3 regions of the Pseudomonas sp. ZY71 genome follow, and region 1 is predicted to be linked to each of the others. Evidence: riboswitches for the same ligand, from Rfam matches in the RefSeq annotation. Region 1 holds a riboswitch; each other region holds the start of a gene.
The links. A riboswitch is a leader RNA that binds a small molecule or an ion and turns the genes downstream of it on or off. The one in region 1 is predicted to bind cobalamin.
Positions count from the first base shown of each region.

Region 2: linked by a shared signal. The riboswitch ahead of VY732_RS17065 (TonB-dependent receptor plug domain-containing protein) and the one ahead of VY732_RS12295 (ABC transporter substrate-binding protein) in region 1 are both predicted to bind cobalamin.
Region 3: linked by a shared signal. The riboswitch ahead of VY732_RS13080 (CbtB domain-containing protein) and the one ahead of VY732_RS12295 (ABC transporter substrate-binding protein) in region 1 are both predicted to bind cobalamin.

Region 1 covers NZ_CP144274.1:2,758,089-2,762,365, reverse strand. Annotated here, with positions in the region: gene VY732_RS12300 (Ppx/GppA family phosphatase) at 349-1,284, shown strand; cobalamin riboswitch at 1,327-1,521, shown strand; gene VY732_RS12295 (ABC transporter substrate-binding protein) at 1,666-2,679, shown strand; gene VY732_RS12290 (FecCD family ABC transporter permease) at 2,688-3,692, shown strand; partial or broken gene VY732_RS12285 (ABC transporter ATP-binding protein) at 3,785-4,277, shown strand, end outside.
Region 2 covers NZ_CP144274.1:3,839,365-3,843,641, reverse strand. Annotated here, with positions in the region: gene VY732_RS17065 (TonB-dependent receptor plug domain-containing protein) at 1-1,865, opposite strand, end outside; cobalamin riboswitch at 1,958-2,163, opposite strand; gene VY732_RS17060 (sigma-70 family RNA polymerase sigma factor) at 2,300-2,821, shown strand; gene VY732_RS17055 (FecR domain-containing protein) at 2,818-3,771, shown strand; gene VY732_RS17050 (TonB-dependent siderophore receptor) at 3,881-4,277, shown strand, end outside.
Region 3 covers NZ_CP144274.1:2,940,173-2,944,449, forward strand. Annotated here, with positions in the region: gene cobM (precorrin-4 C(11)-methyltransferase) at 1-414, opposite strand, end outside; gene VY732_RS13070 (cobalamin biosynthesis protein) at 496-909, opposite strand; gene VY732_RS13075 (CbtA family protein) at 906-1,604, opposite strand; gene VY732_RS13080 (CbtB domain-containing protein) at 1,616-1,813, opposite strand; cobalamin riboswitch at 1,938-2,159, opposite strand; gene VY732_RS13085 (IS4 family transposase) at 2,357-3,658, shown strand.

The DNA.
Region 1 (4,277 bases):
TCCCCCTTACCCCTGATCGTTCCCACGCTCCGCGTGGGAATGCAGCCCGTGACGCTCCGCGTCACTGGACGCGGAGCGTCCCTAGAGGCATTACCACGCGGAGCGTGGGAACGATCAGTTCGCGGCATTGCCAAATCGCGGGCAAAAAAAAGCTGCCAAAACTGGCAGCAAAAACTTTAAGAACACGCGATGTATTGGCCTCAGCATAGACGCCGGATAATGACAGTGTCATGACAGCCGCAAATTCATTGAACCGCCCCTGCCCCGTCATCAGGATGTCATCAAGATTACGGCAGAATCCTCGCAAACCGTCTCGCGCCTCCCGACGGACGCTCTGCAAGGACTCCCATGAAAGACGACGCCTCGCTGTTTGCCGCCATCGACCTGGGTTCGAATGCCTTTCGCCTGATGATCGGCCAGTCGGTGCGCAGCCGCAAAGGCTTGCAGATTCAGGAAGTGAAAACCCTGCGTGAACCGGTGCGCCTCGCTGAAGGTTTTGACGGTGGCGCGCTGGATGCGTTGGCACTGGATCGCGGCTGGCAGGCATTGGCGCGGTTCGGCAAGAAACTGCGCGGTTTCGAAGCCGGCCGGGTTCGTGCGGTGGCCACCAGCGCGGTGCGTGAAGCGGACAACGCGCAACTGTTTCTGGCCAGCGCCGAGCGGCATCTGGGCTTTCCCATCGACGTCATTTGCGGCCATGAAGAGGCGCGGCTGGTCTACGCCGGCGTGACCCACGCCTTGCCGAGCGCCGCAGACATGCGGCTGGTGGTCGACATCGGCGGCGGCTCCACCGAGCTGATCCTCGGCCAAGGCTCACAACCATTGCTCACCGAAAGCATCGCCATCGGCAGCGGCACCTTGAGCACGCGGTTCTTTCGTGGCGGTGACGTGTCTGCCGGCGCGCTACAGGAGGCCGAACGCTTCGCCATCCTGCAGTTTGAAAAGGTTGCCCGGCGCTACCGTGCTCAGGGCTGGCAGCAAACCATCGGTTCGTCCGGCACTGCGCGCATGCTGGCCAAAGTGCTCAAGGCCAATCGCCTCAACGACTTCGGTCAGGCCGGCATCACCTATGGCGGGCTGCTGCGCCTGTCGCTGCTTTTGCTGAAAGTGAACAACGTGCAACAGCTCAAGCTGGCCGGTCTGCAACCACACCGCCAGAGCATTCTGCCCGGCGGTCTGGTGTTGATGCTCGCGGCATTCAAAGTGTTCGGCATTGCACAAATGCTGCCCTCCGAACCGGGCCTGCGTCTGGGCGTGTTGCACGGTTTGATGAGCCAGCACTGATCCTCGCCACGGCAGATTCGTCTCCCCTTCAGCGGCTCGATCGACTACCATGCCGCCGTCGGTTCCCGAAGGGGACTAATAGGGAATCCGAGGTGCTTGCACAGCATTGATCGGAACTGCCCCCGCAACTGTAGGTGCCGAGCCTGCTCCACGACTGCCACTGGGTGAACCCCGGGAAGGCCGGAGCCAAGGCGATGACGCATCAGTCAGGAGACCTGCCGGCACAGTGATTACTAACCGGCGGGGTGTCCGGGAAGGACATCGTGCCGTGCGCGTCTTCGTTGGCTGCCCGGCCTTGCGCTGTTTTCCTGACCGCGTTCGATGGTGTGTTTCCAGACCGTACTCTCCCGCTCCCCGTACGGTTCCCTCGGAGACTGCCCCATGCTGCTGCCCCGCATCGCCACCCTCATCACCGGCCTGACCCTTGGCGCCATGGCCCAGGCGGCGCCGACTGTCTATCCACTGACCGTCGAAAACTGCGGCAGCAGCCTGACCTTCCAGCACGCCCCGACGCGCACCGTGACCATCGGCCAGGCCGGCACGGAAATGCTCTACGCCATGGGCCTGGGCGACAAAGTCGTCGGCACGTCGCTGTGGTTCAACAACGTGCTGGACAAGTACAAGGCGCAGAACGACAAGATCGAGCGTCTGGCTGACAACGAGCCGAGTTTCGAATCGGTGATCGGCAAGCGCCCGGAACTGGTCGCCGTGGAGCTGGAATGGATGGTCGGCCCGCAAGGCGCGGTCGGCACCCGCGAGCAATTTCATGAGCTGAAGATTCCGACCTACCTGCTGCCCTCCGATTGCGAAGCCAAGGACAACTTGGTCGGCGCCGACGGTACGCGACTGGCACCGTTTCGCATCGAGACGATTTACAAAAGCGTGAGCCAACTGGCGCAGATCTTTGATGTGCAGGAGCGTGGCCAGCAGCTCAACGACGAACTCAAGGCCAGCCTCGCCAAATCGATTGCCACCGCCCAGGGCAAACGGCTGAAGGATGCCAGCGCGCTGGTCTGGTTCTCCAGCGCACAAATGGACATCGAGCCGTTCGTGGCCGGACACAAAGGCATTCCTGATTTCATGCTCAACACCCTCGGCGTGCGCAACGTGGTGGAGTCCGATGAAGAGTGGCCAACGGTCGGCTGGGAAACCATCGCCAAAGCCAATCCGACCTTCCTCGTCATCGCGCGCATGGATCGTCGACGTTTCCCCGCCGACGACTATGAAAAGAAACTCGCCTTCCTGCGCAGCGATCCGGTGACGCGCAACATGGACGCGGTGAAACACAACCGCATCATCATTCTTGACGCCATGGCCATGCAGGCGAGCCTGCGCATGTTCGACGGCATCGAGCAACTGGCTACGGCCATCAACGGCTATGACCTGTCGCAATGAGTGCCAGCCTGATCCGTACGTTGCTGGCCCTGGCGACGCTGTTGATTGCAGTGGTTGCAGGCGTGGCCATTGGTGAGACCTCGATTGAGCCGGGCGTGGTCATGCAAGTGCTGGCGAACAAATTGTGGGGCGCCGGGTACGCGCTCGACCCAATCGATGAAGGCATCGTCTGGAATTACCGTTTGACCCGCGCACTGGTCGCAGCGGCGTGCGGTGCCGGGTTGGCAACGTGCGGGGTGATTTTGCAGTCGCTGTTGCGCAACCCGTTGGCCGATCCGTATCTGCTGGGGATTTCTGCCGGCGCCTCGACCGGAGCCGTGATGGTGGCGCTGCTCGGTGTTGGCGCAGGGATGATTTCGCTGTCAGTCGGTGCCTTCGCCGGCGCGGTCACGGCGTTCGTGCTGGTGATTCTGCTGGCGCGGGTCAGCGGTTCGGCCAGCGGCACCGGGCAGATCATTCTTGCCGGGATCGCCGGTTCTCAGCTGTTCAATGCGCTGACGGCGTTTCTGATTACCCGCTCGGCAAGCTCCGAGCAGGCACGCGGGATCATGTTCTGGCTGCTGGGCAATCTTGGTGGCGTGCGTTGGCCGTCGGTGTGGCTGGCGGTGCCGGTGGCCGTGTTCGGGTTGGTCGTGTGTCTGTGGCATCGGCGCGCGCTGGATGCGTTTACCTTTGGTGCGGACTCGGCGGCATCCCTCGGTATTCCGGTGCGACGCGTACAGATTCTGCTGATTGGCTGCGCGGCGTTGGTGACGGCGGTGATGGTGTCGATTGTCGGTTCGATCGGTTTTGTCGGGCTGGTGATTCCCCATGCAGCGCGGCTGTTGCTTGGCACGGGTCATGCACGACTGCTGCCGGCCAGTGCCTTGGGTGGTGCGGTGTTTCTGATTGCTGCCGATGTGTTGTCACGCACGTTGATCAAGGGCCAGGTGATTCCGGTCGGGGTGATTACTGCATTGGTCGGGGCGCCGGTGTTTGCCCTGATTCTGGTGGGTCGGAGATCGGCGCGATGAGCAGTGTTTTGAGCTGTTCTGGTCTGAGCTTCAGAGTGCGCGGCGCCGAGTTGCTCAGCGGTGTCAGCCTTGAAGTTCAGCGCGGCGAAACCCTCGGCATCGTCGGGCCGAATGGATCCGGCAAATCCACCCTGCTCAAACTGCTGGCCGGGTTGCGCGAACCGAGCGCTGGCGAGGTGCTGCTCGAAGGTCAGCGCTTGGGCAAAATGGCCCGGCGCAGCATTGCGCAAAAACTCGCGGTCGTTGAACAACAAGCCGACACCGACGACGGCATTCGCGTGTTCGATGCCGTGGCGCTGGGTCGCACGCCATGGCTGTCGGCGCTGCAACCGTGGTCGCAGGTGGACGACGCCATCGTCGAGCAGGCGTTGACTGACGTTGACGCGATGCACCTGCGCACGCGCCTGTGGCGCAGCCTGTCGGGTGGTGAGCGACAACGGGTACACATTGCTCGGGCCCTGGCGCAGCGACCGCAAATCCTGTTGCTGGACGAACCGGCCAACCACCTCGACATTCAGCATCAACTGACCATCCTCAACGTGGTACAGGCGTTGCCGGTGACCACGCTGATCGCCTTGCATGATC
Region 2 (4,277 bases), 1.1 Mb from region 1:
GTGACGTAATCGCGATCGAAGAGGTTTTCCACCAGCAGGCTCACGCGGTGTTGGTGGGCGTTGTCGAGGTAGCGATAAGCGTCGGCGTCGACCACTGAATAATTGCCGTACTCGACCTGCTTCGAGCTTTTGATATCGCGGATATAGCGGATCGCACCGCCAACGCCCCACAGGCGATTTTCCGATTCATAACCCACGCGCGAACGGGCGAAGAAGCTCGGGATGTCATTGATGGTCGCCCCCGTGCGGGATTCGGTGAGGTTGCGGGTCATGTCCGCTTGCAGACTCCACTGATCGTTGAGCGCCAGTTTGGCGTCGGCCTCGAAACCGCGCATCTGGATCGTGCCTTCACCGTTGACCCACTGAATGTCATCGAGGGTGATCAGGTCGTCGATCTTGCGTTTGAACAGGGTCACGCTGGCGCTGAATTCGCGATCGAGCAAGAAGCCTTTGTAGTCGACACCGAGTTCAGCGTTGCGGCTTTTTTCCGGTTTGAGATTGCGATTACCGATCTCGTCGCCCGGCTCGTTGACGAACAGTTGCTCGGCGTTCGGCAGTTTGTAAGCGCTGCCGTATTGGCCGCGCACCGACCAATTGTCATTGAGGTCATACAGCGAAGTGAGCATGCCGACCGTGGCACTGTCGCCGCCGCTCATGGCTTCGTGGCGCACACCGATGCTCGGATGCCAGTCGGGCAGGGCGTCGATCTGCGGTCGCAGTTGCGTGTAGAACGCATGGGCTTCGGCCTTGTCGTTGTCGATGATCAACACATCGTCCTGGCCCTTGAACCATTGGTTGTCGCTGCCGAACACCAGCACATGGCCGCCGCGCAGTTCAGCCTTGCCTTCGGCCTGCACGCCCCAATCGGTGAAGCCCCAATAGTCGTTGTGATTGATGACTTGGGTGCCGCCCCCGGCGATATTGTTGACGCGCGTGTAGCGGGTGTCCCAGTCGTTGATATGACTTTTGATGAAGTAGCTCAGGCGCTCGTTGACGGTCTGCTCGAAGGTCGCCGTGGCGATCTGCTGCACGCGGTCGTTGGTGGTGTTGTGGTTGTCGACCGGGCGGGCGAAGTCGAGATTGGCGTCGGCGTATTGGTAGAACAGTTCCAGCCGCGCATCATCGCCAAACGACTGAATCGCCTTGCCACCGAAGGTGGTGACTTCGTAGGCGCGGTTCTTCTCGCTGACGTTTTTCATGTCGCGGTTGCGATAGGGCTGGTAACCGTCGGAGACGTTGTGGCTGACATACGCCAGCAGACCGAGATCGCCAAAACCGTTCGTGAAGATGTTCTCGACCCGAGCGTCTTCGGTGGTGCCGCCGAAACTGTCGACGCCCAGATTCACTTCGCCAGAGGTTTTGCGCGATTGCGGGCTGCGGGTGACGATGTTGATCACACCCGACACGGCTTGAGTGCCGAACAACAGGCTCTGGCCACCCTTGAGCACTTCAATGCGCTCGATGGCATTGGCCGGCAGGGTGTCCAGATAGAGGCCGCCGTACAGGCGATTGTTCAGGCGTACGCCGTCAAGCAGGATCAACGTGTCGTCGTTGCGCCCGCCCAGCAGTGAATAAGTGCCGTAGTCGAACGGACCGTTTTTCGGTGCGACGTACAGACCGGGAATGAACATCTGCATGACGCGGCTGACATCGGCGCTGGGGCCGGCACGTTCGATCTGTTCGCGGCTGACGATCTCGACCTTGCTGCCGAACTTCGCCATCTCGGCGACGGTGGTGGATTCCACAGACGGTGCAGAAACGATTTGTTGATGGAGTTCCAGCGGCGCGTCGTCGGCCAGTAGCAGCGGGCTGAACAGGCAGCCAAGGAACAGGGTTGGAGCAGGAGTGTTGAAAGGTCGAATCATTGTCTTCTCGAAAAGGATCTTCGCAGAAGAGCATGCAGGAGAAGGCATCGCGCACAGCCAATACCGGCCCATGCCCGCCCACCGCAGGATTTTGCCAAACAAAATTTCAGGCCGGTCTCCGGGCTCGCGCGTATCGAGGCTTTCACCTTCCCATGGCCGTCTGGCCACAGTGGTGTATCGAAAGCATCACGCGCATACCGTTGCGGGGGCAGCACCGGACTTGTTCGAAAAGAACGTACCGGTTTCCCGTTTCACCCCATGCACGGCGGCATGGGACACCTGAAACTGGGCGGCATCTGAACATTCGAATGACCGTTCGTCAACTTTCGGGACCCGGGTTATGGGTATGCAAATGGCCAAAGTTGCCTATTGCCAAGCACCCGTCGCGCGCCAGACAATAAGAGTCATTATCACTCGCGAATTATTCCAGCCTCATGTCCGCCGACGAATTATCCCTGCGCAGCGCCGTCAATGACTTGTATTGCGACCATCACGGGTGGTTGAAAGGCTGGTTGCGCAAGCGTCTGAGCAACTCTTTCGATGCGGCCGATCTGGCGCAGGACACCTTCGTTCGGGTCATCAAGGCCCGCAGCGCTCTGGAGATTCGCGAGCCGCGTCCTTACCTGTCGATGATCGCCAAAGGCTTGCTCGTTGACCTGTTCCGCCGCCGTTCGCTGGAGCAATCCTGGCTGGAAGCGCTGGCGGCCATGCCACAAGAGCAACAGCCTTCGCTGGAAGAGCAGGCGATCCTGCTGCAGGCGCTGGTGGAAATCGACCGTCTGCTGCAAGGGCTGGGGCCGAAGGTCAAGCAGACCTTCATCCTGTCGCAGTTCGATGGCCTGACCTACCCGCAGATTGCCGAGCGCTTGAACATCAGCGTGCGCAGCGTCAACAACTACATGGCCAAGGCCATGGAGCATTGCTGTCTGATGCAGATTCAGATGCAACTGGCATGAGCCTGTCGCCCGCCGAACTGCAAGCGATCAGCGCCGCTGCCCGCTGGTACGCGCGTCTGCATTCCGGCATCGCCACCGAGGCCGACCGCGCTGCGTGGAACGACTGGTTGCGCGCCGATCCTGCCCATCAGCAAGCCTGGCAGCAGATGGCGGCGGTCGGCGAACAGATGGCCAGCGTGCCGGGCGCATTGGCGGCACCGGCGTTGCGCGGGGTCGAGCGATCCCGGCGGCAGGTATTGCGCAGCGTGGTGCTGCTGGCGTCGGCCGGGTCGCTGGGCTGGCTGGGCTGGCGCAGTGAGCCGTCGCAAAACCTGCTGGCCGATTTCCGTACCGGCGTGGGCGAGCGGCGCGAGTTTCGTCTGGCCGATGGCAGTGCCTTGCTGCTCAACACCGACACCTCGGTCAATCTGCGTTTCGACGGTCGCCAGCGGACCCTGGAATTACTGTGGGGCGAGATTCTGCTGAGCACCGCGGCCGATTCGTCGCAGCGTCCGTTCAAAGTATTGACCCGGCATGGCCAAGTGTTGGCGTTGGGCACGCGGTTTATCGTCCGCTCACAGGACAGCGGTGGCGAGGTGTCGGTTGTCGAGAAGGCGGTCGAAGTCAGCTCGGCCGGCGGTGGCTCCACCGTGCGTTTGGAAGCCGGACAATCAGTGGCTTTCAACAGTCGTGCGGTAGGCGCGATTCGCCGCAACGATGCGTCGGTCGGTGCCTGGCAGCAAGGCAGCATCATCGCGCTCAACCGTCCTCTGGCCGAGTTGCTGGCGGATATTTCGCGTTACCGCCATGGCGTGCTGCGGTGTGATGCGCGGATCGCCCAACTGAAGGTTTCCGGCGCATTCCCGATCGACAACACCGACCTCGCACTGGCGGCGCTGGAGAGTGGATTCTCCTTGCGCATCACGCGCTACAGCCGTTATTGGGTCAACGTGTCGCCGCCTGCCCAGTGATGGGCACCGTGAACCGGAAATGTTTTTTACAGCGTTTGCACTTTTCACGCACACCGTTCGGCTCATCCCTCAATGAGTTTTTATTCAGCGTTTCTGGGGGAGGGTAAGCATGTCTCGGGTGTACAAGTCTGGTCGTCTGGCGACCGCGGTGAAGGTCGGACTACTGGCGGCAACGACGGCCGGCGTCTGGTCGACGACCACGTTGGCCGCGCCGTTTTCGGCGCAACAGAGTTCGGTTAAATCCTTCGACATTGCCGCTGGCAGCCTGACCGAAGTACTCAGCCATTTCGCCAGTGCGGCGGGGGCAGCGATTTCGTTTGATGCGCAACAAACCGATGGCCTGAAATCCCCTGGCCTCAGAGGCGCATTCGGCACCAGCGAAGGCTTTGCGCGGATTCTTGGCGGCAGCGGCCTGCAAGCCGAACCGCAGGCCAATGGCACCTATGTGCTGCGGCCGGCACCGGTAGTCGGTTCGGCGCTGGAACTGGGGGCCACCAACATCAACG
Region 3 (4,277 bases), 180 kb from region 1:
GGCGTAACGGGTCAGAATCACGCTTTGCGAGACGTCCGGCAGGGTCAGTTCCGCACCTAGCAACGCCGCACAGGCTGCCGTCGCCGTCACCCCGGGAATGATCTCGAACGGAATATTCAGCTCACGCAGGTAACGAATCTGCTCACCAATCGCACCATACAGACTCGGGTCGCCGGAGTGCACCCGCGCCACATCCTGGTCATTGGCATGCGCGGTTTTGATCAGCTCGATGATCTGTTCCAGATGCAATTCAGCGCTGTTGACCACCGTCTCGGCTTGATGACCGTCCAGCACCGCCGCCGGTACCAGCGAGCCTGCATAAATGATCACCGGGCAGCTGCGAATCAGCCGCTGGCCTTTGACGGTGATCAATTCCGGGTCGCCGGGGCCGGCACCGATGAAGTAGACGGTCATGGTTAAATCCTGTGAAAAAGGGGCACGGCAATCGCTTCAGATGAAGATTGCTCATGATCGGTGGCGGGGATTATCGGGAATTTACGCTGCGCCGGCCAATGCCAACGTGGCCTGAGCGTATTTTTGCCGGGAAATCAGCAGTTTTGCCGGTGCCTGAATCAGCTGTTCGGCGAGTGCCAACGCTGCACTTTCCGCCACGCCGTAGCAACCGGTGCGTTCGTAGGCGATCTGCGAATGGTGGCTGAGTCGTTGCTGATAACTGGCCAGTTCTTCACTGCTGAAATACAGCAAGGGCAAAGCCAACTGAGTGGCAAGTTCCTGCAGGCCCGGCTCGTCGCGCTTGAGGTCGATGCTGGCCAACGCCTTGACCGTTTCAAGCTCTATACGGTGCGCCTGTAAGGCTTGGTCGAGTAACGCGCGCAGCGTGCTGGCCGGGCAGCCGCGCTGGCAGCCCAGACCGACCACGAAGGTCGGCGCTGCGCTGTCATCGGTCATGCGTGGTATTGGCCAGCGCTTTTGCGGCGGAACAACCAGGCGCTGATCAGGCCCAGGGCCAGCCAGAACGCCACGTTGGTCAACTGCGAAGCGATTTTGAACTGGGCTTCCAATGCCTCCGGCGCGAGCATCGAATGCACTTCCGGCTGCGGTGCGCCGATCACGTGCGGCACGGCGAGGATGGCCACGCCGAGGATTTTCATCAGCCAGTGGCGGCTGAACGCAATCAGCGACAATCCGACAGCGGTCGAAGCGGCGGTGCCGATCCACCACATCTGGCGTGAAGCCAGATCAGCAGCGGCAGTGCCCGGCAATTCAGGTGGCAGGCCCATCGTCGGTGCCAGTACGAATGTCGCGTAACCAGCCAGGCCCCAGAGCAAGCCTTGCGAGGTTTTGGTCGGTGCGCGCAGGGTGTAGAGGCCCGCGAGCATCAGGGCGAAACCCACCGCAACCACCAGATTGCCGCCTGTGGTCGAGACCACGCGCTGCCAGCCGTCTTCCGGCTCCCAGGCTTCGGCGTCGTGGGTGTGCGCAGCCACGCCAGCGGCGTGTTCGTGAACCGCCACCGGCTCGGACTTCTCGAAGGTTTCCGCCTGCAGAATCAGCGGCGAGACCCAAAAGCTTTGCAGCAGAGTGAGGAGCAGGGCGGCCAGCAGACCGGTGAAACCTGCGGTTTGCGCAATACGCTTGATCATGTCGACAGGTCTCAGTGGCACGGGAACGCGGCGCTGTGGCGGGTATCGTGGGCGGCGTTGTGCACCGCTTCGATGTGCGAGAAACCGGCGAAGTAGACCAGGCTGGCACCAAGGATCGACGCGAAGATCGCGGCGGTCAGGCGTTGGCTCAGGGTGGCGGTGCTGGAAATTTTGTCCGTGTTGCTGCCGGTGCTGCTGATGATCGACATGGCGCTTCCCTCTGGAATGTCAGTGGGTGAATCGAGCGCATGAAAACCCCTGCGGGTCGGGCTCGCAGAGGTTCGAACAGCGCCCGCCCACCGCGGGTTTGTTATGTTCAGCGACGCACGAGGTGCGGGCTGTGTGTTGCGGGCCGGTCTCCGGGCTCACGAGGGGTTGGCGTCAGGCCGACCTGCAAGCGTCACCTTCCCATGTCTTGCTGACACAGTGGTTTTGACGCTTCGCTCGCTTACCGTTGCGGGGGCAGCACCGGACTGACATGGGCTTGAGTAAAGCACATGATTCACCGGTTTCCCGTTTCACCCTGTGAAGGGCACCCGTAACAAGTTGTGTAGGAGAGCATGGGTTGGGGATTTTAGTCAATTTTGTGGGGGGCTTATCCGTTGCTGCGGGTGTTGCTGATTACGGTTCCGCCCTTACGGCCATCCCTTTCAAGGTCTTCGGTAAAATCCCCTGAAATTTCATTCAGGGATCCCCAAACGATGTGGGCCGATGTTCTAGCGCGTTTCGAGAAAAAAGCACCTGCCAGTGTCATGGCTAAATTGGCTCTGGAGCAGGCTATTGCCCCTGAGTGGGTCGATCAGGTTTTCGAAGAGCATCGGCAACGGCAGTATTCTCGTGAGCTGCTGTTCTCGACCATCATCAAGCTGATGTCCCTTGTTTCATTGGGCCTGAAGCCATCCCTGCACGCCGCCGCGCGGCAACTGGAAGATCTTCCTGTCAGTTTGGCGGCTCTCTACGACAAGATCAGTCGTACCGAGCCGGCGCTGTTGCGCGCCCTGGTTACGGGCTGCGCTCAACGCCTGACTCCAACCATAAAAGAGCTGGGTTGCACGACGATGCTGCCGGGTTGGCAGGTTCGGGTAGTGGACGGTAATCACTTGGCATCCACTGAGAAACGTCTGGGAGCTTTACGTCACGAGCGCGGCGCCGCTCGTCCCGGTTTTTCGGTGGTGGCCTACGACCCCGACCTCGATCAGGTCATCGACCTTCAGGCGTGTGAGGATGCCTACGCAAGCGAGCGTGTTTGCGTGCTGCCGCTGTTGGCTGATGCCGAGCCGGGCCAAGTGTGGTTGGCTGATCGACTCTATTGCACGCTCCCGGTCATGGAAGCTTGTGAGCAGGCCCAGACGTCCTTTGTCATTCGCCAGCAAGCCAAGCATCCACGCTTGATTCAAGAAGGTGAGTGGCAAGAGCCGGTGCCTGTGGAAACAGGCACTGTGCGTGAGCAGATCATCCAGGTCAGAGGCGGTTACCAATGTCGGCGTGTCGAGCTGACGCTTCATTCTCCAACGGACTCGGGAGACAGCAGCTTGATGTTCTGGAGCAACCTACCCCAGAGCGTCAGTGCACAGCGGATCGCAGAGCTCTATCGCCGCCGCTGGAGCATTGAAGGTATGTTCCAGCGACTGGAAGCGATTCTGGAAAGTGAAATCGAAACCCTTGGCAGCCCGAAGGCTGCCTTGCTCGGGTTCGCTACTGCGGTATTGGCCTACAACGTCCTGGCCATCCTCAAACGAAGTGTCGAGCAAGCTCACCGGGAGACTCAACCTGAAGGATGGGAAGCTTCCATCTATCACTTGGCGGTTCAGGTCAGGAGTGGTTATGAGGGAATGCAGATTGCACTGCCCTCAGAATATCTTCCCGTTGTCCCTCTGGAGCAACTGGCCCAACGCCTGTTGGAGTTGGCCAGAAACATCCAGCCCAAACAAGTTGCGAAAAGCCCCCGCGGTCCCAAGGTGCCTAAACCCAAGACATGGGTTCAAGGCACAGCGGTCCATGCTCATGTTTCAACGGACAGAGTTATCAAGGCTGCCAAAACGAAAAGACCTTGAAAGGGATGGCCCTTACGGCGGGTCACTTTTTCCAGACGCCGAAAAAGTAACCAAAAAGGCTTGCTCCTACGTGCGGCCCGCTCGCTGGGGCTCGGGGTTCCTTCGCTGCGGGATCGATCCGGGCGCAGCGCCTACGGTTTGCTGCGCTGCACCTCCTCTCGCTGTGTTTGGCTTCGCCAAACGGTCGCTGCGCTCCCACGCCCGGATCAATCCCTCCACTCAGCCTTCCGACGTCGCCTTACAGATCAAGAGCTGCAGCCGAGCTAACGCTCATCCTGTTGAGTGGTGGAAGAGCATGCGGTCGACTTTGGATTTGTGGTGGATTCGCCCCTCACCCCAGCCCTCTCCCGAGGGAGAGGGAGCCGATTTGTGGGCTTTTCAAAATCTGAGTTCGACTCGGTATTGCACGTCGGCGTAGCTCTCCCAAACACCCCGATCAGTCCCTCTAACCTCATGGATAGGGGGCGATTTTTTTGCTTTTTTGAGCCTGAGTTCAACGCGGTATCGCAGGTCGGCGTACCTCTTCCAAACGCCCCGGTCAGTCCCCTCTCCCTCTGGGAGAGGGCTAGGGTGAGGGGCTCTTGATCTGGCTTTTGATCTGGCTTTTTTGCCCCTTCGG